Tardiphaga sp. vice304: one gene and its partner. The protein of the gene in region 1 binds, or shares a complex with, the protein of each later gene. Links are inferred from orthologs where the notes say so. Each region holds a gene or a part of one and is shown on either strand. Other genes may lie near its edges. The genes, in order: secA and secY.

What was found.
Region 2: the proteins of secA (region 1) and secY are in contact, whole or in part, in a crystal structure (PDB 3DIN), measured with the Thermotoga maritima proteins. The link is inferred for Tardiphaga sp. vice304 from one-to-one orthologs. Residues at the interface, in WP_004082002.1 of Thermotoga maritima: Glu261, Ala262, Arg263, Lys300, Ala301, Arg302, Thr303, Ile304, Ile305, Leu323, Tyr324, Asp325, Pro326, Val329, Ser330, Tyr333, Ile336, Lys340, Phe345, Val349, Glu363, Phe364, Tyr374, Ser375, Gly376, Gly377, Glu393, Ile395, Thr482, Ser483; in WP_004081795.1 of Thermotoga maritima: Glu108, Gly109, Glu110, Glu111, Ala236, Glu237, Arg238, Arg239, Ile240, Thr241, Ile242, Gln243, Tyr244, Ala245, Arg246, Arg247, Val248, Thr249, Gly250, Arg251, Arg252, Val253, Tyr254, Gly256, Ala257, Ser258, Thr259, Tyr260, Leu261, Pro262.

What each region holds. Positions count from the first base shown.
Region 1 is NZ_CP041402.1:5,432,768-5,440,576, forward strand. What follows is about bases 87-3,482. They hold secA (preprotein translocase subunit SecA), read left to right. Parts: upstream 87-438; coding sequence 439-3,282; downstream 3,283-3,482. Other genes in these bases: FNL56_RS25915 (endonuclease domain-containing protein), read right to left, coding at 3,386-3,482. Also shown: FNL56_RS25905 (peptidylprolyl isomerase), read right to left, coding at 1-75; more of FNL56_RS25915, read right to left, coding at 3,483-3,787; FNL56_RS25920 (L,D-transpeptidase family protein), read right to left, coding at 4,068-5,543; FNL56_RS25925 (J domain-containing protein), read right to left, coding at 5,972-6,628; FNL56_RS25930 (BolA family protein), read left to right, coding at 6,757-7,029; FNL56_RS25935 (HlyC/CorC family transporter), read right to left, coding at 7,263-7,809. UniProt on the Escherichia coli protein: Required for protein export, interacts with the SecYEG preprotein conducting channel.
Region 2 is NZ_CP041402.1:3,816,423-3,828,621, reverse strand. What follows is about bases 9,404-12,199. They hold secY (preprotein translocase subunit SecY), read left to right. Parts: upstream 9,404-10,033; coding sequence 10,034-11,365; downstream 11,366-12,199. Other genes in these bases: FNL56_RS18125 (adenylate kinase), read left to right, coding at 11,362-12,199; rplO (50S ribosomal protein L15), read left to right, coding at 9,404-9,884. Outside these bases: tuf (elongation factor Tu), read left to right, coding at 1-151; rpsJ (30S ribosomal protein S10), read left to right, coding at 230-538; rplC (50S ribosomal protein L3), read left to right, coding at 627-1,358; rplD (50S ribosomal protein L4), read left to right, coding at 1,360-1,980; FNL56_RS18220 (50S ribosomal protein L23), read left to right, coding at 1,977-2,276; rplB (50S ribosomal protein L2), read left to right, coding at 2,289-3,122; rpsS (30S ribosomal protein S19), read left to right, coding at 3,135-3,413; rplV (50S ribosomal protein L22), read left to right, coding at 3,424-3,807; rpsC (30S ribosomal protein S3), read left to right, coding at 3,825-4,523; rplP (50S ribosomal protein L16), read left to right, coding at 4,548-4,961; rpmC (50S ribosomal protein L29), read left to right, coding at 4,972-5,181; rpsQ (30S ribosomal protein S17), read left to right, coding at 5,192-5,440; rplN (50S ribosomal protein L14), read left to right, coding at 5,505-5,873; rplX (50S ribosomal protein L24), read left to right, coding at 5,873-6,187; rplE (50S ribosomal protein L5), read left to right, coding at 6,180-6,737; rpsN (30S ribosomal protein S14), read left to right, coding at 6,781-7,086; and 7 more genes. UniProt on the Escherichia coli protein: The central subunit of the protein translocation channel SecYEG. Consists of two halves formed by TMs 1-5 and 6-10.

The DNA of each region.
Region 1 (7,809 bases):
GAAGGCGCCGGTCAGGGCGGCCAGTGCGAGCCCCGGGCGCTGGCCCGGTTTCTTGGCGGGCGATACGATGGTCATGGAAAATCCTTATCTCGGGGGAAGGTGGGCTATCGGGGTCGGCGGGACAGTCACTTAAACGACCCCTCTTGGCAACGCGAAAACTCTGTCAAAATGATGAAATCCTTGACAGGTTCGCGACCAAGCGCCGCCGTTGACAACCCTCTGCCCCAGCCATATCTCTGCAAAACTGGCCGGTGGCTATGCGCATTTTCGGCTGTGCCCCTGCCATTGGAACGCTTTCGCCAGTGAACCCTTGATACCCTCTTTCCCACACATCATGGCCGGCCCGATCGGGCCTCTGGCCCGATGCGTTCCGGGGGCCATTTGCCCCGCTGACTACCTCACGGCGGCAACGCCGAACTGCAAAGACAGGATTTCGTTATGATCGGCGCGCTCGCCCGCAAGTTCTTCGGCTCCGCCAATGACCGCCGCATCAAGGCCTACTCGACGCGCGTGGCCGCCATCAACGCGCTGGAGCCGGAAATCGCCGCTCTCTCCGACGAGGCGCTCAAGGCCCGCACTTCAGAATTCAAGGCGCAGATCGCCGCCGGCAAGACGCTCGACGAACTCCTGGTGCCCGCTTTCGCCACGGTGCGCGAAGCCGCCAAGCGCACGCTCGGTCAGCGCCATTTCGACGTCCAGCTGATTGGCGGCATGGTGCTGCATGAGGGCGACATCGCCGAGATGAAGACCGGCGAAGGCAAGACGCTGGTCGCGACCCTCGCCGTCTATCTCAATGCGCTGGCCGGCAAGGGCGTCCACGTCGTCACCGTCAACGATTACCTCGCCAAGCGCGATAGCGGCTGGATGGGCCAGATCTACAGCTTCCTTGGCCTGACCACCGGCGTGATCGTGCACGGCCTGGATGATGCCGAGCGCCAGGCGTCCTATGCCTGCGACATCACCTACGGCACCAACAACGAATACGGCTTCGACTATCTGCGCGACAACATGAAGTACCGGCTGGAGGACATGGTCCAGCGCGGCCACTTCTACGCCATCGTCGACGAAGTGGACTCGATCCTGATCGACGAGGCGCGCACGCCTCTGATCATCTCCGGCCCGCTCGACGACCGCTCGGAATTCTACAACACCATCGATACCTTCCTGCCCAAGCTCGAGAAGAAGACCGATTTCGAGGTCGACGAGAAGCAGCGCACCGTGACGCTGACCGAAGCCGGCATGGAGAAGATCGAGACCCTGCTGCGCGACGCCGGCCAGCTCAAGGGCGAGACGCTGTATGACGTCGAGAACGTCTCCGTCGTGCACCACATCAACCAGGCGCTGCGCGCCCATTCGCTGTTCAACAAGGACAAGGACTACATCGTCCGCGACGACGAGGTGATCATCATCGACGAATTCACCGGCCGCATGATGCAGGGCCGGCGCTATTCGGAAGGCCTGCACCAGGCGCTGGAAGCGAAAGAACACGTCACTGTCCAGCCGGAAAACCAGACGCTGGCCTCGATCACCTTCCAGAACTACTTCCGCATGTACGCCAAGCTGGCCGGCATGACCGGCACGGCTTTGACCGAAGCCGACGAATTGTTCGACATCTACAAGCTGGAAGTCGTCGAAGTGCCGACCAATGTCGGCATCGGCCGCATGGACGAGGACGACGAAGTCTACCGCACCCAGGACGAGAAGCACGCCGCGATCATGGCCGAGGTCGAGCGCGCCAATTCGCGCATGCAGCCGGTCCTGGTCGGCACCGCCTCGATCGAGAAGTCCGAACTGCTCGGCGAGTACCTCTTGAAGCACGGCTACAAGCAGCTCGAATTCGACAAGCCGAAGGCGATGGACAAGCTCTACGCCGCTGCCCGCGCCGGCAAGCCCGGCAAGCTGTTCGCGGTGCTGAACGCGCGCTTCCACGAGCAGGAAGCCTATATCGTCGCCGAAGCCGGCGTCCCCGGCGCCATCACCATCGCCACCAACATGGCCGGCCGCGGCACCGACATCAAACTCGGCGGATCCCTCGAAATGCGCTCGCAGATCGAGACCGCCGACATCACCGACGAGGCCGAGAAGACCGCCAAGATCGAGGAGATCAAGGCCGAGATCGCCAAATTCCGCGAGATGGTGCTGGCCGCCAAGGAAACGGCCGAAATCGAGCCCGCCAAGGGCTCCAAGCCCGCCAAGACCGCGACGCGCCCCGGCGGCCTCTACATCATCGGCTCCGAGCGCCACGAGTCCCGCCGCATCGACAACCAGCTACGCGGCCGCTCCGGCCGCCAGGGCGATCCAGGCCGCTCGAAGTTCTTCCTGTCGCTGGAAGACGACCTGATGCGGATCTTCGGCTCCGACCGGCTGGATTCCATGCTGACCCGGCTCGGCCTCAAGGAAGGCGAAGCCATCATCCATCCGTGGATCAACAAGGCGCTGGAGAAGGCGCAGCAGAAGGTCGAGGCGCGCAACTTCGACATCCGCAAGAACTTGCTTAAATACGACGACGTGCAGAACGACCAGCGCAAGGTGATCTTCGAGCAGCGCGTCGACCTGATGAAGAGCGAGAACGTCGCCGACACCGTCGCCGACATGCGCCGCGCTTTCGTCGAGGACCTCGTCACCAAGCACATCCCGGAAAACCAGTATGCCGAGCAGTGGGATGTGGCCGGTCTGAAGGAAGAGCTGCAGCGCGTCATCGACATCGACCTGCCGGTCGAGGAATGGGCCAAGGAAGAAGGCATCGCCGACGAGGAGCTGCTGAACCGCATCGAGGCGAAGGCCGACGAGCACATGGCCGCCAAGGTGGCGCAATGGGGTCCCGACGTGATGCGTTACGTCGAGAAGACCATTCTGCTGCAGACGCTCGACCATCTGTGGCGCGAGCATCTGGTGATGCTGGATCATCTGCGCCAGGTGATCGGCCTGCGCGGCTACGGCCAGCGCGATCCGCTGCAGGAGTACAAGGCGGAAGCCTACAACCTGTTCGAGGCGATGATCGCCAACCTGCGCGAGGCGGTGACGGCGCAATTGATGCGCGTCGAGATCGTGCCGCCGGACGTGCAGCCCGAGCTGCCACCGATGGAAGCGCACAAGCTCGACTACAATACCGGCGAAGACGAAGTGGCATTCGCGAGCGCCGCTTTGGCACCGCCCACCGCCGAGCAGATCGCCGCCCGCGATCCGAACAGGCCGGACACCTGGGGCAAGGTCGGCCGCAACGAAGACTGCCCGTGCGGCTCCGGCAAGAAGTACAAGCACTGCCACGGAAGGTATGCGTGAGGGCTGAGGTTACGGGTTCTTATTGAGAAGCTGTCGCCTGCGGCACCCCCATCCCCAATCCTTCCCCGCAAGGGGGAAGGGAGCTGATGGGCCTTCGCTTTGATTACTTTAGCCCGATACGCCGCGCGTCGTGCCCCCTTCCCCCTTGCGGGGAAGGGGCAGGGATGGGGGTCACCACGCTCTGGATGACCTGAAGCACGCCATCCAGATTCCCCAGCACCTCGTGATTCCAGAACCGAAGCACCCGGTAGCCACGGGCTTCGATGAATCTCGTGCGACAATCATCCGCCGCGCGGTTCTCGTGATGCTGCCCGCCATCGAGCTCGATCACCAGCCTGGCCTTGCGACTTACGAAATCGACAATGAACGGCCCGATCAACGCCTGCCGCCGGAAGTGCGATCCACCAAGCTCGATATCGTGCTTCAACCGCGGCCACAGCACGCGCTCGGCATCCGTCGGATCGGCCCTTAACTGCTTGGCAAATTGTCGTTGTCGATCTTGCATGATCGAGCCTAATTCTGGCGAAAGCGCTCGTGGCGCCCCCATCCCCGACCCTTCCCCGCAAGGGGGAAGGGAGCACTGCTGCCAAAGCGAAATTACTGCGAACTAATATAAGCGAACTGACGAAGTCGGATCAGCTAGGTCTCATGAGCTTACACGCGATGCACTTAGCTTGCTCGCTAAGAAGCACCGCGGCTAATGCCCCCTTCCCCCTTGCGGGGAAGGGTCGGGGATGGGGGTCCGCGGGCTCGAACGAAGCGATCGTCGCTCCGGACCATCAGCCCTACTTGGCGGCCGAGAACCGCGTATCAAAACTGTTGGCGGGCACCACCGAGGCTGCGCCGGACAGCAAAGCGCCCTGCTCAGTCGGCTTCGACGGCGGGCGCGGGGCGGCGCTGGCCTGCTTGGTGGCGTCGGCCGGCGTCAGCACCGGCTTGGCGGCCACAGAAACAGCAGGCTTGGCCGCGGGCGTTGGCTTGGACTTGGCGGCAATGGTGGCTGCGGTCGAAGCCGGCGTGGCGCTCGCCGTGGTCTCCGAGGAGCCGCCGATGCCGACCTTCTTGGCGAGGTTGCTGAAGAAGCCGCCTTCCGACGAGGCCGAGGCGACCTTGGTGCCGGGGGTGACGGCGACCGCCGGCTCTTCCGACGACGCCGACGCCAGCAGCGACGCCGAGGACGGCTCAAGGTTCGGCTTCGGCGGATTGACGTGCGGTGGGATGGTGCCCGGCGCGCGGACGCTTTCGATGCCGGGGACGATCGGGTCCGACAGGCCGGTCGAGGCTTCCGGCAGCTTGGAGGCGAAGATCCGGTTCATGCCGCCGTCGATGTCCGGACGGCGCGCCGCGATCGCCACACCCTTGGCGACCAGCTCAGCCGTTTTGGCGTCGTCGGCGCGCTGCTTCTGCGCCACCGCGTCGGCGATCTCCGGCGTCACCGTATAGGCCGGGCACTTGGCGGATGCGTTGAAGACAGGCGCGCGCGACATGTTGGCGGGCTGCGCCGGATCGAACACGTACTTGTTCTCGCAGAACTCGACCTTCGGCTCCTGCTTCGTCACCTCGAAATGATCGTAGCCCTGCTTGATCATCTTCCAGAACGGCATGTTCGGGTTGTTGCGGTGGCGGGCCATGTTCACGGGCGTCATCTTGAACGGATAGGCCTGCACCTGGAACGAGCGCTGGCCGCCGAAGAAGGATTCGCGCCCCAACGCGTAGATGTCCGAGATCTGTTCGTCGGTCATCGCGTAGCATCCGCGCGACGAGCAGTCGCCATGCACCATCAGCTGCGAGCCGGTGCGCCCCAGCGATTTGTCGAACGCGTTGGGGTAGCCCATGTTGAACGACAGATAATACGACGACTGCGGATTCATCTGCGCCGGCGTGATGTTGTAGAAGCCCTCGGGCGCCTGGCGGTCGCCTTCCTTGATCTTCGGACCGAGGTCGCCGGACCAGCGGCAGATCGGATAGGTCTTCAGCAACGCGAACTGGCCGGAACGATTCTGTTTCCAGACCTCGAGCTCGGCCTCCTGCTTGAACAGCCGCACCAGCATCGGCGACTGCAGGTCCATGTCCTTGGCCGCGATCTCGGCGACGAGCTTTTCCGGAATCGGCTTGTTGGCCTTGGCGTTGCTGGCGAGCGACATCTCGTCGGTGTTGCAGCCGGACAGCGCCAGACCAGCCGCCAGAACGGCGGAGATGACCAGCGCGCGAACGAGCGGGCCGCGAAGGTCCGAGCCGCGAAAGTCCGAGCGATATATCAAGACGAAACTCCGCAGCCGAGGGGCGAACTCACCCCGAAACAACCGTCTACGCCCAAAGCGGGCCGCAGATTATCCCCAACACCCCCTGCTCGCAAGCCGACCCGGCCGCGCGAAGCGGGCGCAAATACCCTTGGACCCGAACGGTTAAAACTTGGTGGCGGGGCTTAATTGCGGCCGAAACCGCGATGCGGCGGAATAAAGGCGGCTGGAGTGCCGACATGTTTAATCAAATGTTACGGAGGGCGGGAATGCGGGCAAGCTGTGAAGTCCACCGCCCTCTCCGCCGTCGTCCCGGCGAACGCCGGGATCCATAGCCTCCAGAGATAAGAGACGGAAGGCCGCTGCGGCCGTGCCGCCACTTGTCGATGGCGTGTATGGGTCCCGGCTTGCGCCCGCGCTGACGCGCGGGCTTGCCGGGACGACAGAGCCTACGAGCCCCGGACCACCGTCTTCAGATAATTATACGCCTTGATGATCTCGATCAGGCGATCCTCGGTGGAGCGGTCGCCGCCATTGGCGTCGGGGTGGTGCTGCTTGACCAGCGCCTTGTAGGTCGATTTCACGGTTTCCAGCGTGGCGTCGGGGCCGAGGCCCATCACCTGAAGCGCCTTGCGCTCGGCGTTGAAAATCTTGCGCGTCTCGGCCTTGGGCGCTTCGGCCTTGGCGCCGGGACCGGGCCGCCAGCGGTTGCGGCCGTTGAGTTCAGAGAACATTGCGAACGGATCGGCGGCGCCTTCGAGGTCGGCCTCGGGCGACTTGCCTTTGCCCTTGCTGCCATTGGCGCCCATCTTCCAGGTCGGACGGTGGCCGGTCAGCGCGTCCTTCTGGTACTTCGCCACCGCGTCCAGCGTCATGCCGGAGAAGAAATTATAGGACTGGTTGTACTCGCGGACATGGTTCAGGCAGAAGTGCCAGTATTCCTTGTCGTTGGCGCGGCCCTTGGGGGCGCGGTGCGGCCCCTTGTTTTTGCACTCCGGCCACTCGCACATCGCGGCTTCCTCGCGCGCGGCGGCCTGCTGCTTGGCGCTCAGCTTATTGGGCTTGATGCGGATGGAGTCGAAGAATTTGGATGAGTCGATGGCCATGGCGGACTATGACAACGCCGCGCGAAAAGCTTCAAGTCTTGACATTCGGATATGATCCCAGTGGCGCCGATTTCCAGCGATTGACGATGATGCGGCAAAGACGTTAAGCCGATATGCGAGGAACTGCCATGACCGTCAAAGACATCATCTCAAAGAAACTGCAGGACGCCTTCGCGCCCGATCGCCTTGAGGTGACCGACGAGTCGCATCTGCATGAAGGCCACGCCGGCCATCAGCCCGGCGGCGAGACGCACTTCCGAGTTGATATTGTGTCGGACGGCTTCGAAGGGAAGAGCCGGATCGAACGCCACCGAATGATCAATGCGACGCTGGCTGCGGAACTCGCCGGCCCGATCCACGCGCTGGCGCTGAAGGCGCGAACGAAGGGCGAGGCGGGCTAATTGGTCCGAACACCGGCGGTAGTGCCCCCTTCCCCCTTGCGGGGAAGGGCCGGGGATGGGGGTGCCGCGAGCGACGACCTCTGCGATGTCGCGCAGGCGATGCAGCAACGACTTCTTCATTCAGGTTTTACAGAGCGTCGCTGAAAGTTCAGCGCGTGGGGCCCCCCATCCCCGACCCTTCCCCGCAAGGGGGAAGGGAGCACTGCTGCCATTGCTCTTATCTCGTTAGAAAATCAGAACGACGTCCCGGCCCTTGGCTTCTTCCCGACCGGCTCCGGCTCCACCGGCACCGGGCCGATGCGCAATGCGGTGATGCGGTTGCGCTCGCGGCGCAGCACCCGAAACCGGAAGCCGTGGAAGGTGAAGCTCTGGCCGCGCTCGGGGATCGAGCGCGCCTCGTGGATCACCAGGCCCGCCACGGTCGTCGCCTCCTCGTCGGGCAGGTGCCAGTCCATCGCGCGGTTGAGATCGCGGATCGGGACGGAGCCGTCGACCACCACGGAACCGTCCGGCTGGGCGCGGACGCCGGCGACCACCACGTCGTGCTCGTCGGAGATATCGCCGACGATCTCTTCCAGCACATCCTCCAGCGTCACCATGCCTTCGACTTCGCCATATTCATCGACCACCAGCGCGAAATGCGTCTTGCGGCGGCGGAATGCCTTCAGCTGATCCGACAGCGGGCGCATCTCCGGCACGAACCATGGCGGCAGCGCGATGGAAGCCACATCGATCTTCGAGGTGTCGCCGTCGACGGCCCGGATCGCGCGCAACAGATCC
Region 2 (12,199 bases), 1.6 Mb from region 1 along the record:
GGAAGGTACCGAAATGGTGATGCCGGGCGACAACATCGCGATGGAAGTGCACCTGATCGTGCCGATCGCGATGGAAGAGAAGCTGCGCTTCGCCATCCGTGAAGGCGGTCGCACCGTCGGTGCAGGCGTCGTCGCAAGCATCATCGAGTAATAGGCCGGGGCAGGGAATAGCGGATGTCCGCTATTCCCGACCTGACGCGAAGTTAAGTCGACAAAGAAAGACAACGGCATGAACGGCCAGAATATCCGCATTCGGCTCAAGGCGTTTGATCATCGGATTCTCGATGCTTCGACCCGCGAGATCGTCAGCACGGCGAAGCGCACCGGTGCACAGGTTCGCGGGCCCATCCCGCTGCCGACCCGCATCGAGAAGTTCACCGTCAACCGTTCGCCGCACGTCGACAAGAAGAGCCGCGAGCAGTTCGAGATGCGCACCCACAAGCGCCTCCTGGACATCGTCGATCCGACCCCGCAGACCGTCGATGCTTTGATGAAGCTCGATCTGGCCGCCGGTGTCGATGTCGAGATCAAGCTCTGATCCAGCCCGCTTAAAGCGGATTGAGTCACAGACGAATTTTTTTAGGTCCAGTCCCGTCAAACGGACAGAAAGAACAGGAAGCACGCCGATGCGCTCCGGAGTGATCGCACAAAAGGTCGGAATGACACGGGTCTTTACGGAGACCGGTGAGCACATTCCAGTGACCGTGCTAAAGCTGGGCAATTGCCAGGTGTTAGGTCACCTCACCAGCGAGAAGAATGGTTACGTTGCGTTGCAACTCGGTTCGGGCACGCGCAAAACCGTTTATTTGCCGAAGGCTGAACGCGGCCAGTTCGCGGTCGCCAAGGTTGAACCCAAGCGTAAGGTCGCGGAATTCCGCGTGTCGGAAGACGCGCTGATCCCGGTCGGCGCCGAGATCCAGGCGGATCACTTCGTGGTCGGTCAGTTTGTCGATGTCACCGGTACCTCGGTCGGTAAGGGTTTTGCCGGCGGTATGAAGCGCTGGAATTTCCGCGGTCTGCGCGCCACCCACGGCGTCTCGGTATCGCATCGTTCGATCGGTTCGACCGGCGGACGTCAGGATCCCGGCAAGACCTTCAAGAACAAGAAGATGCCCGGTCACATGGGTGTCGACAAGATCACCACGCTGAACCTGCGTGTTGTGCAGCTCGATGTCGAGCGCGGCCTGATCCTCGTCGAAGGCGCCGTTCCCGGCTCCAAGGGCGGCTGGATCGCGGTTCGCGACGCCGTCAAGAAGGCTCTTCCGAAGGAAGCGCCGAAGCCTGGCAAGTTCCGCCTGGTTGGCGCCGAGCAGGAAGCCCCTGCCGAGGCACCTGTCGCCGAGAAGGAGGGCGTGTGAGATGAAATTGAACGTCACCACGCTTGAGGGCAAGGACTCAGGTTCGATCGAGCTGTCGGATGCCATCTTCGGTCTCGACCCGCGCGTCGACATCATCCAGCGTTGCGTCAACTGGCAGCTCGCCAAGCGCCAGGCTGGCACGCACAAGACCAAGGGTCGCGCCGAGATCTGGCGCACCGGCAAGAAGATGTACAAGCAGAAGGGCACCGGCGGTGCGCGTCACGGTTCGGCCCGTGTCCCGCAGTTCCGCGGCGGTGGTCGCGCCTTCGGTCCGGTCGTGCGCTCTCATGCGTTCGATCTGCCCAAGAAGGTTCGCGCGCTGGCTCTGAAGCACGCTCTGTCTTCGAAGGCCAAGGACGGCGGCTTGATCGTGATCGAGAACGCCACCCTGGAAGAAGCCAGGACCAAGGCCCTGATCGGTCATTTCTCGGGCCTCGGCCTGACCAATGCGCTGATCGTCGATGGCGCCGAAGTCCACACCGGTTTCGCCATGGCGGCCCGCAACATTCCGAACATCGACGTGCTGCCGATCCAGGGCATCAACGTCTATGACATTCTGCGCCGTCACAAGCTGGTTCTGACCCGTGCGGCACTCGATGCGTTGGAGGCGCGCTTCAAATGAAGAACATTGACCCGCGCCATTACGACATCATCGTCGCCCCCGTGGTGACCGAGAAGGCGACCGTTGCGTCCGAATTCAACAAGGTTGTGTTCAAGGTCGCGATCAAGGCCACCAAGCCGCAGATCAAGGAAGCCATCGAGAAGCTGTTCGATGTCAAAGTGAAGAGCGTGAACACGCTGGTCCGCAAGGGCAAGCAGAAGGTGTTTCGTGGCAACTTCGGTTCGCAGTCGGACGTCAAGCGTGCGATCGTGACCCTCGAAGAGGGCCACCGCATCGACGTCACGACCGGGCTATAAGGCGGATATCCGATGGCACTTAAAAAATTCAACCCGACGACCCCTGGCCAGCGCCAGCTCGTCATCGTCGATCGCTCGGGCCTCTACAAGGGCAAGCCGGTCAAGACGCTTACCGAAGGCAAGCACTCCTCCGGCGGTCGTAACAACACCGGTCGCACGGTCGTTCGTTTTCGCGGCGGCGGTCACAAGCAGACCTACCGTATCGTCGATTTCAAGCGTACCAAGGTCGATATGCCTGCAAAGGTCGAGCGACTCGAGTACGATCCGAATCGCACCGCCTTCATCGCGCTGCTGAAGTACGAAGATGGGACGCTGTCCTACATCCTCGCGCCCCAGCGTCTCGCCGTCGGTGACACCGTGATTGCCGGAAACTACGTCGACGTGAAGCCGGGCAATGTCATGCCGCTCGGAAACATGCCGATCGGCACCATCATCCACAACGTCGAGCTGAAGATCGGGAAGGGCGGCCAGATCGCCCGTTCCGCCGGCACTTACGCCCAGCTCGTCGGCCGCGACCATGACTATGTGATCGTTCGCCTGAATTCCGGTGAGCAGCGCCTGGTTCACGGCCGTTGCACCGGGACAATCGGCGCCGTGTCGAACCCCGACCACATGAATACCTCGATGGGCAAGGCCGGCCGTATGCGCTGGTTTGGTCGTCGCCCGCATAACCGCGGCGTGTCGATGAACCCGGTCGACCATCCGCACGGTGGTGGTGAAGGCAAGACCTCGGGCGGCCGTCATCCGGTTACCCCGTGGGGCAAGCCGACCAAGGGCAAGAAGACGCGCTCGAACAAGTCGACTACGAAGTTCATTCTCATCAGCCGCCACAAGCGGAAGAAGTAAGGATCGCCGGACATGGTTCGTTCAGTCTGGAAAGGCCCGTTCGTCGAGAGCTCGCTGCTCAAGAAGGCAGAAGTTGCTCGCGCGTCAGGGCGTCACGACATCATCAGGATCTGGAGCCGTCGCTCCACGGTCCTGCCGCAGTTTGTCGGTCTTACCTTTGGCGTTTATAACGGCCAAAAGCATGTACCTGTTGCCATCAATGAAGAAATGGTCGGTCACAAGTTCGGCGAGTTCTCGCCAACCCGTACCTTCCACGGTCATTCGGGCGACAAGAAAGCCAAGAAGGGCTGAGGACTAAGTTATGAGCAAGCCAAAGCGCGAACGGAGCCTCCCGGATAACGAGGCCAAGGCGATCGCCCGCATGTTGCGCGTGAGCCCGCAGAAGCTGAACCTGGTGGCGCAGATGATCCGCGGCCGGAAGGCTTCCGCCGCGCTCGCCGACCTGCAGTTTTCGCGCAAGCGCATCGCCGTCGACGTCAAGAAGTGCCTTGAGTCGGCGATCGCAAATGCCGAGAACAACCACGACCTCGATGTCGACGCGCTCGTCGTCTCCGAGGCCCATGTGGGCAAGGGCATTGTCATGAAGCGTTTTTCCCCGCGCGGCCGCGGCCGTTCGGGACGCATCTTCAAACCATTCGCGCAGCTGACGATCGTTGTTCGTCAGGTTGAAGCGGCGACAGCTTAAGGGCGCGGGAGAGTACGATGGGTCAGAAGATCAATCCAATCGGTCTGCGTCTTGGCATCAACCGTACGTGGGATTCACGTTGGTACGCCGGCAAGAACGAATACGGCAAGCTGCTGCACGAGGATGTCAAAATCCGCGAAGTGCTGCACAAGGAACTGAAGCAGGCGGCTGTCGCCAAGATCATCATCGAGCGTCCGCACAAGAAGTGCCGCGTCACGATCCACTCGGCACGTCCGGGCGTCGTGATCGGCAAAAAGGGCGCTGACATCGACAAGCTTCGCAAGAAGGTGTCGGACATCACCGCTTCGGACGTCACGATCAACATCGTCGAAATCCGCAAGCCGGAACTCGATGCGACCCTGGTCGCCGAGTCGATCGCGCAGCAGCTTGAGCGCCGCGTGGCGTTCCGCCGCGCGATGAAGCGGGCGGTGCAGTCGGCGATGCGCCTCGGTGCCGAAGGCATCCGCATCAATTGCTCGGGTCGCCTTGGCGGCGCGGAAATCGCGCGTATGGAATGGTATCGCGAAGGTCGCGTGCCGTTGCACACGCTGCGCGCGGACATCGACTACGGCGTCGCCACCGCGTTCACGACGTTCGGCACCTGCGGCGTCAAGGTCTGGATCTTCAAGGGCGAAATCCTTGAGCACGATCCGATGGCCCAGGACAAGCGCATGGCCGAGGGTGACAATTCCCGCCCGCGTCGCGACGCTGCTTAATCAGAAGGTTTGAGGGCGTAAGCCATGATGCAACCAAAGAAGACCAAGTTCCGGAAGGCGCATAAGGGCCGGATTCACGGCGTGGCGACCTCCGGCGCAACCTTGGCGTTCGGTCAGTTCGGCCTGAAGGCGATGGCGCCCGAGCGCCTCACCGCCCGTCAGATCGAAGCCGCGCGCCGCGCGCTGACCCGTCACATGAAGCGTGCCGGCCGCGTCTGGATCCGCATCTTCCCGGATCTGCCGGTCTCGAAGAAGCCTGCCGAAGTCCGCATGGGTTCCGGCAAGGGTACGCCGGAACTGTGGGTTGCGCGCGTCAAGCCGGGCCGGGTGCTGTTCGAGATCGACGGCGTCACCCAGCAGACCGCCAAGGAGGCGTTCACGCTGGCCGCCGCGAAGCTGCCGATCAAGACGCGCTTCGTCACGCGCATTGCCGAGTAAGGGTAAGATCATGGCCGAGATGAAAACCGCCGATATCCGAGCGATGAGCCAGGACCAGATGGACGACGCCGTCCTCGGTCTGAAAAAGGAACGCTTTAATCTGCGATTCCAGCGTGCTACTGGGCAGTTGGAGAATACGACTCGCCTGCGTGAAGCGCGTCGTGACATCGCACGAATCAAGACCATCGCCGCGCAAAAGCGCGACGTGAAGTCGAAGTAAGGGGCCGAACATGCCGAAACGTACACTTCAGGGCGTGGTCGTCAGCGACAAGCAAGCCAAGACGGTTGTCGTCCGCGTCGATCGTCGCTTTACGCACCCGATCTACAAGAAGACCATTCGGACCTCGAAAAACTATCACGCGCACGACGAGAACAACGAGTTCAAGCCGGGCGACATGGTGTGGATCGAGGAGAGCAAGCCGATCTCCAAACTGAAGCGCTGGACGGTTGTCCGGGGCGAACAGAAGAAGACCGCCTAAAGCGCGACTTGCGCATTTCATCTACGCGCGACTTTGCGCATAAATCAGAGGACGAGGTGCATCAATGATTCAGATGCAGACCAACCTCGACGTGGCCGATAATTCAGGCGCACGCCGTGTCATGTGCATTAAGGTGATTGGTGGATCCAAGCGCCGGTATGCTACTGTTGGCGACATTATTGTCGTATCGATCAAGGAAGCCATCCCACGCGGGAAGGTCAAGAAGGGCGACGTGATGAAGGCCGTCGTGGTTCGTGTCCGCAAGGACATTCGCCGCGCTGACGGTTCGGTCATCCGCTTCGACCGTAACGCTGCCGTGCTGATCAACAATCAGTCGGAGCCGATCGGTACCCGTATCTTTGGGCCCGTGCCGCGCGAGCTGCGCGCCAAGAACCACATGAAGATCATCTCGCTTGCGCCGGAGGTGCTGTAATGGCTGCCAAGATTCGCAAGGGTGACAAGGTCATCGTGTTGAACGGTCGCGACAAGGGGCGCACCGGCGAAGTGTTCGAGGTTCGTCCGACCGAAGGCAAGGCGCTGGTTCGCGGCGTCAACCTCGTCAAGAAGCATCAGAAGCAGACCCAGGCCCAGGAAGGCGGCATCATCTCGAAAGAGGCGCCGATCCAGCTGTCCAACATTGCCATCGTCGGCAAGGACGGCAAGCCGACCCGCGTCGGGTTCAAGATTCAGGCGGATGGCACCAAGGTTCGGATCGCCAAGCGCTCGGGAGATCAGATCGATGTCTGAAACCGCTTATATTCCGCGTCTTCGTGAACAGTTCGACCAGGAGATCCGTGGCAAGCTGACCGAGCAGTTCGGTTATCAGAATGTCATGCAGGTTCCGCGTCTTGACAAGGTCGTGCTCAACATGGGCATCGGCGAAGCCGTCAACGACCGCAAGAAGGCCGAGACGGCAGCTGCCGATCTCGCGCTGATCGCCGGCCAGAAGCCGGTGATCACGATCTCGCGCAACGCCATCGCGACCTTCAAGCTGCGTGAAAACCAGCCGATCGGCGCCAAGGTGACCCTGCGCAAGGTCAAGATGTACGAGTTCATCGACCGCCTGATCAACGTCGCGCTGCCGCGCGTCCGAGATTTCCGCGGCCTGAACCCGAAGAGCTTTGACGGCCGCGGCAACTACTCGCTCGGCATCAAGGAACACATCATTTTCCCCGAAATCGACTTCGACAAGATGGGGGAGACGTGGGGCATGGACATCACGGTCTGCACGACTGCAAAGACCGACGATGAGTGCCGCGCGCTGTTGACCGCCTTCAATTTCCCGTTCCGGCAGTGAGAAGCTGACAAGCTTTTCAAACGCGGTAACCCAGGAGCCAAGCATGGCAAAGAAGAGTTCGATCGAGAAGAATAACCGTCGGAAGCGGATGACCAAGAACGCTGCGCCCAAGCGCGCGAAGCTCAAGGCCATCATCGCCGACAAGACCCTGCCGATGGAAGAGCGGTTCGCCGCAACGATGAAGTTGTCCGAAATGCCGCGTAATTCGTCGGCGGTCCGGATCATGAATCGTTGCGAGATCACCGGCCGTCCGCATGCGGTCTATCGCATTAACAAGCTCAGCCGTATCGCGCTGCGTGACCTGGGCTCTCGCGGCCTGGTTCCCGGGCTCGTGAAGTCGAGCTGGTAAGGGGATCGCATCATGTCAACGCACGACCCGATCAGCGACCTCATCACCCGCATCCGCAACGCTCAGATGCGCGTCAAGCCGAAGGTTTCGACCCCCGGCTCCAAGATGCGCGCAAATGTGCTCGAAGTGCTGAAGAACGAGGGCTACATCCGTGGCTACGCCAGCGTCGAGCATTCGAGCGGCCGTAGCGAGCTCGAAGTCGAGCTCAAATATTTCGATGGCGAACCGGTCATCCGTGAAATTCAGCGCGTTTCGAAGCCAGGACGTCGTGTTTACGTCTCGGTGAAGAACCTGCCGCGCGTGAAGAACGGTCTTGGCATTTCGGTTTTGTCGACACCCAAGGGAATTATGGCTGACCACGAAGCGCGCGAAGCGAACGTGGGCGGCGAAGTTCTCTTCACGGTGTTCTGAGGAAGGATTAGCCATGTCACGAGTTGGCAAAAAGCCAGTCACGGTCACCGCGGGCGTCACCGCTACCGTCGATGGCCAGGTGGTCAAGATGAAGGGCCCGAAGGGCAACCTTCAGTTCATCGTCCACGACGACGTCGAGGTGAAGCTCGACAACGGCTCCATTACGGTGAAGCCGCGGATCGAGACCAATCGCGCCCGCGCACTCTACGGTACCGCCCGCGCGCAGATCGCAAATCTGCTCGAAGGCGTCACCAAGGGCTTCGAAAAGAAGCTGGACATCACCGGCGTCGGCTATCGTGCCGCTCTCCAGGGCAAGAAGCTGCAGCTCGCGCTCGGCTACAGCCACGATGTCGTCTATGATATCCCGGAGGGGATCTTGATCACGGTGCCGAAGCCGACCGAGATCTTCATCTCCGGAAACGATTCGCAACGCGTTGGTCAGGTGGCCGCGGAGATCCGCAGCTATCGTCCGCCGGAGCCCTACAAGGGCAAGGGCGTGAGATATTCCGACGAGTTTATCTTCCGCAAGGAAGGCAAGAAGAAGTAACGGAGCCGGACATGTCGAAACTCAAGATTACGAATGCCCGGCGCAAGCAACGCGTGCGGCTCTCGCTTCGCCGGACCGCCAATGGTCGTCCGCGCCTGTCGGTTTTCCGCTCGTCGAAGCATATCTACGCTCAGGTGATCGACGATTTGAAGGGCGAGACGCTTGCGTCGGCTTCCTCGCTGGAAAAGACGATGCGCGAATCCGGCAAGACCGGTGCGGACGTCGATGCCGCGAAGGCGGTCGGCAAGCTGCTCGCCGAGCGTGCGGTCAAGAATGGCGTCAAGGAAGTCGTGTTCGATCGTGGTGGCTATCTCTACCATGGTCGCGTCAAGGCGCTTGCGGATGCGGCTCGTGAAAGTGGCCTCAGCTTCTAAGCGACGACACTTTCATTGATTGAACGGACACAGGATTGGGGCGTGAGCCTCTCAAGGATTGGAAAACACCATGGCAGGTGAACGCGAGCGCGGTGGCGGCCACAGGGGCGGCCGGGAAGAGCGCGACAGTGAATTCGTCGACAAGCTGGTCCACATCAACCGTGTGGCCAAGGTCGTCAAGGGCGGCAAGCGCTTCGGTTTCGCAGCGCTGGTCGTGATTGGCGATCAGAAGGGCAGGGTCGGTTTCGGTCACGGCAAGGCACGTGAGGTTCCCGAAGCGATCCGCAAGGCCACCGAATCGGCCAAGCGCAACCTGCTGCGCGTCGCTCTGCGCGAGGGTCGCACGTTGCACCACGATATCGCCGGCCGCCACGGTGCGGGTCGCGTCTATCTGCGTGCAGCCCCGGCCGGTACCGGCATCATCGCCGGCGGCCCGATGCGCGCCGTGTTCGAAACGCTCGGCATCCAGGATGTGGTCGCCAAGTCGATCGGTTCGTCGAATCCCTACAACATGGTTCGCGCCACTTTCGATGCGCTGAAGCATCAGGATTCGCCGCGTTCGGTCGCCGCCCGTCGCAACATCAAGGTGTCCACCCTGCAGTCGCGCCGCGTTGGCGGTGACGCTGAAGTGGTCGCTGAGTAATCACGACTTTTGGAGTTACCACGATGGCAACCGCCGCAAAGATGATCAAGGTCGAGCAGATCGGCAGCGCAATCCGCCGCCATCACTCGCAGCGCGCGACCCTGATCGGGATGAAGCTCAATAAGATCGGTCGCGTCTCCGAGCTGGAGGATACTCCTTCGGTTCGCGGCATGATCGCCAAGGTTCAGCACCTCGTCCGCGTGGTCGAGGATAAGTAAGCTCACGTCGCCTCCAGGCAGCCGCAGATCGGCTGTGCCAGGTGACAACCGACGCTCCTTCGAGGCCCGGATATCGGGCTTCAGGGCGGCGGTCCGATAAAGGGAAGAGAACGATGAAGCTCAGCGATATCGCCGATAACGCCGGCTCCCGCAAAAAGCGTATGCGCGTCGGCCGCGGTATTGGTTCCGGCAAGGGCAAGACGTCCGGCCGTGGCGGCAAGGGCCAGACCGCGCGTTCGGGCGTGCGGATCAAGGGCTTCGAGGGCGGCCAGATGCCGTTGCATCGTCGTCTTCCGAAGCGCGGCTTCAACAACATCTTCCGCCTCGACTTCACCGAGATCAACCTGGACCGTCTCCAGGATGCGATCGACAATAAGGTGATCGACACCGCGGGCGTCATCAACGCCGAATCGCTGGTCAAGGCTCGCGTCATCCGTCGCGCCAAGGACGGCGTCCGTCTGCTCGGCCGTGGCGAGATCAACGTCAAGCTGACCGTGGAAGTGCATGGCGCTTCGAAGTCTGCCATCGAGGCGATCGAGAAGGCCGGCGGCACCGTCAAGATCCTCAACCCGAAGCCGAAGAAGGCCGAAGGCGAGGCCGCTTAATCATCTGCGTCACCGTCTGCGACCGCAGACGGTCTTGCGCGTTTCGGCGGTAGAATTTATCAATGCCGAGCACCAATTAATGTCCGGCGTCTGCCGAATGCCCCGCTGGTCGGGGCATTGTGGCGCGAGGGGCGCGGAAGAAGGTCACTATGGTCTCTGCAGCAGAACAATTAGCCGCAAACCTCAACTTTTCGGCGCTCGGCAAGGCCGATGAACTGAAGAAGCGCATCTGGTTCACCCTGGGTGCGCTGCTGGTTTATCGGTTCGGCACCTATATTCCGCTGCCGGGCATCGACCCCACCGCATGGGAAGCTGTGTTCAAGCAGCAGGCCGGCGGCATTCTCGGCATGTTCAACATGTTCGCCGGCGGCGGCATCAACCGCATGGCGATCTTTGCGCTGAACATCATGCCGTATATTTCGGCATCGATCATCATCCAGCTATTGACCACCGTGTCGCCGAAGCTCGAGGCCCTCAAGAAGGAGGGCGAGTCCGGCCGCAAGATGCTCAACCAGTACACCCGCTACCTGACAGTGATCCTGGCGCTCTTCCAGTCCTATGGTATCGCCGTCGGTCTGCAGGGCGCGGGCAATGTCGTCAGCGAACCCGGCATGTTCTTCCTGCTCTCGACCACGGTGACGCTGACCGGCGGCACCATGTTCCTGATGTGGCTGGGCGAGCAGATCACCTCGCGCGGCATCGGCAACGGCATTTCGCTTATCATCCTGGCCGGCATCGTCGCCGAGCTGCCCTCTGCGATCGCCAACATGCTCGAGCTGGGCCGCCAGGGCGCTCTGTCGACCGGCCTGATCCTGCTGGTCATCATCATGTCCGTCGTCGTGATCGCCTTCATCGTGTTCATGGAGCGCGCACAGCGCCGGCTGCTGATCCAGTATCCGAAGCGCCAGGTCGGCAACAAGATGTTCGAGGGTCAGTCCTCGCATCTGCCGCTCAAGCTCAACACGTCCGGCGTGATCCCGCCGATCTTCGCCTCCTCGCTGCTGCTGCTGCCGGCGACCATCGCCAGCTTCAATGCCGGCAAGGGGCCGGAGTGGTTCCAGTGGATCACTACGCAGCTTGGCCACGGCCGTCCGCTGTTCCTGATCACCTATATCGGGCTGATCGTTTTCTTCGCGTTCTTCTACACGGCCATCGTGTTCAACCCGACCGAGACCGCCGACAATCTCAAGAAGCATGGCGGCTTCATCCCGGGCATCCGTCCGGGCGAGCGCACGGCCGAATATATCGACTTCGTGCTGTCGCGCGTCACCGTGCTCGGCGCCGCTTATCTGGCTATCGTCTGCCTGATCCCGGAGATCCTGATCTCCTATGCGTCGGTGCCGTTCTACTTCGGCGGCACGTCGCTGCTGATCGTGGTTTCCGTCACGATGGATACGGTCGCGCAGGTGCAGGGCTATCTGCTGGCGCACCAGTATGAAGGCCTGATCCGCAAATCGAAGCTGAGGGGTCGGCGCAAATGAGGCTGATTCTTCTCGGGCCGCCGGGGGCGGGCAAGGGAACGCAGGCACAGCGTCTCGTCGAGCGTTACAACATCGTTCAGCTTTCCACCGGCGACATGCTTCGCGCCGCCGTCGCCGCCGAGACCGAGATCGGCCTCAAGGCGAAGGACATCATGGCCTCGGGCGGCCTGGTACCGGACGCGGTTGTTGTCGGTATCATTTCCGACCGGATCGAACTGCCGGATGCCGCCCATGGCTTCATCCTGGACGGCTTCCCGCGCACCGTGCCGCAGGCCGAAGCGCTCGATGCGCTGCTGAAGTCCAAGGGGCTGAAGCTCGACGCCGCGATCGAATTGCGCGTCAACGAGAGCGCACTGCTGCAGCGGGTTGAGGCGCGCATCGCGCAGATGACCGAGCGCGGCGAGACTGTGCGCAATGACGACACGCCGGAAGTGCTTTCCCAGCGGTTGTCGAACTACCGCGCGTCGACCGAGCCGTTGGTGCACTACTACTCGGACAAGCGGAAGCTGATCACCATCGACGGCATGATGTCGATCGAAGAAGTGACGCTCGAAATCAACCGCGTGCTCGATGCGATCGCCGATTCGGACAGCGCGGAGAAGACCGTGCGCAAGTCCGCGAAGAAGAAGGTCGCCGTAAAGCGCGAATCGGCCGCCAGGCCGGCGAAGAAAGCGGCGAAAAAGTCCGTAAAGGCGCCGGCAAAGAAGGCCAAGCCGGCCAAAGCAGCCAAGAAGGCGGTGAAGAAAGCCGTCAAGAAGGTCGCCAAGAAGGCTGCCAAGGCGCCGAAGAAGGCCGCGAAATCGGTCGCCAAAGGTAAAACCGTGAAAAAGTCCG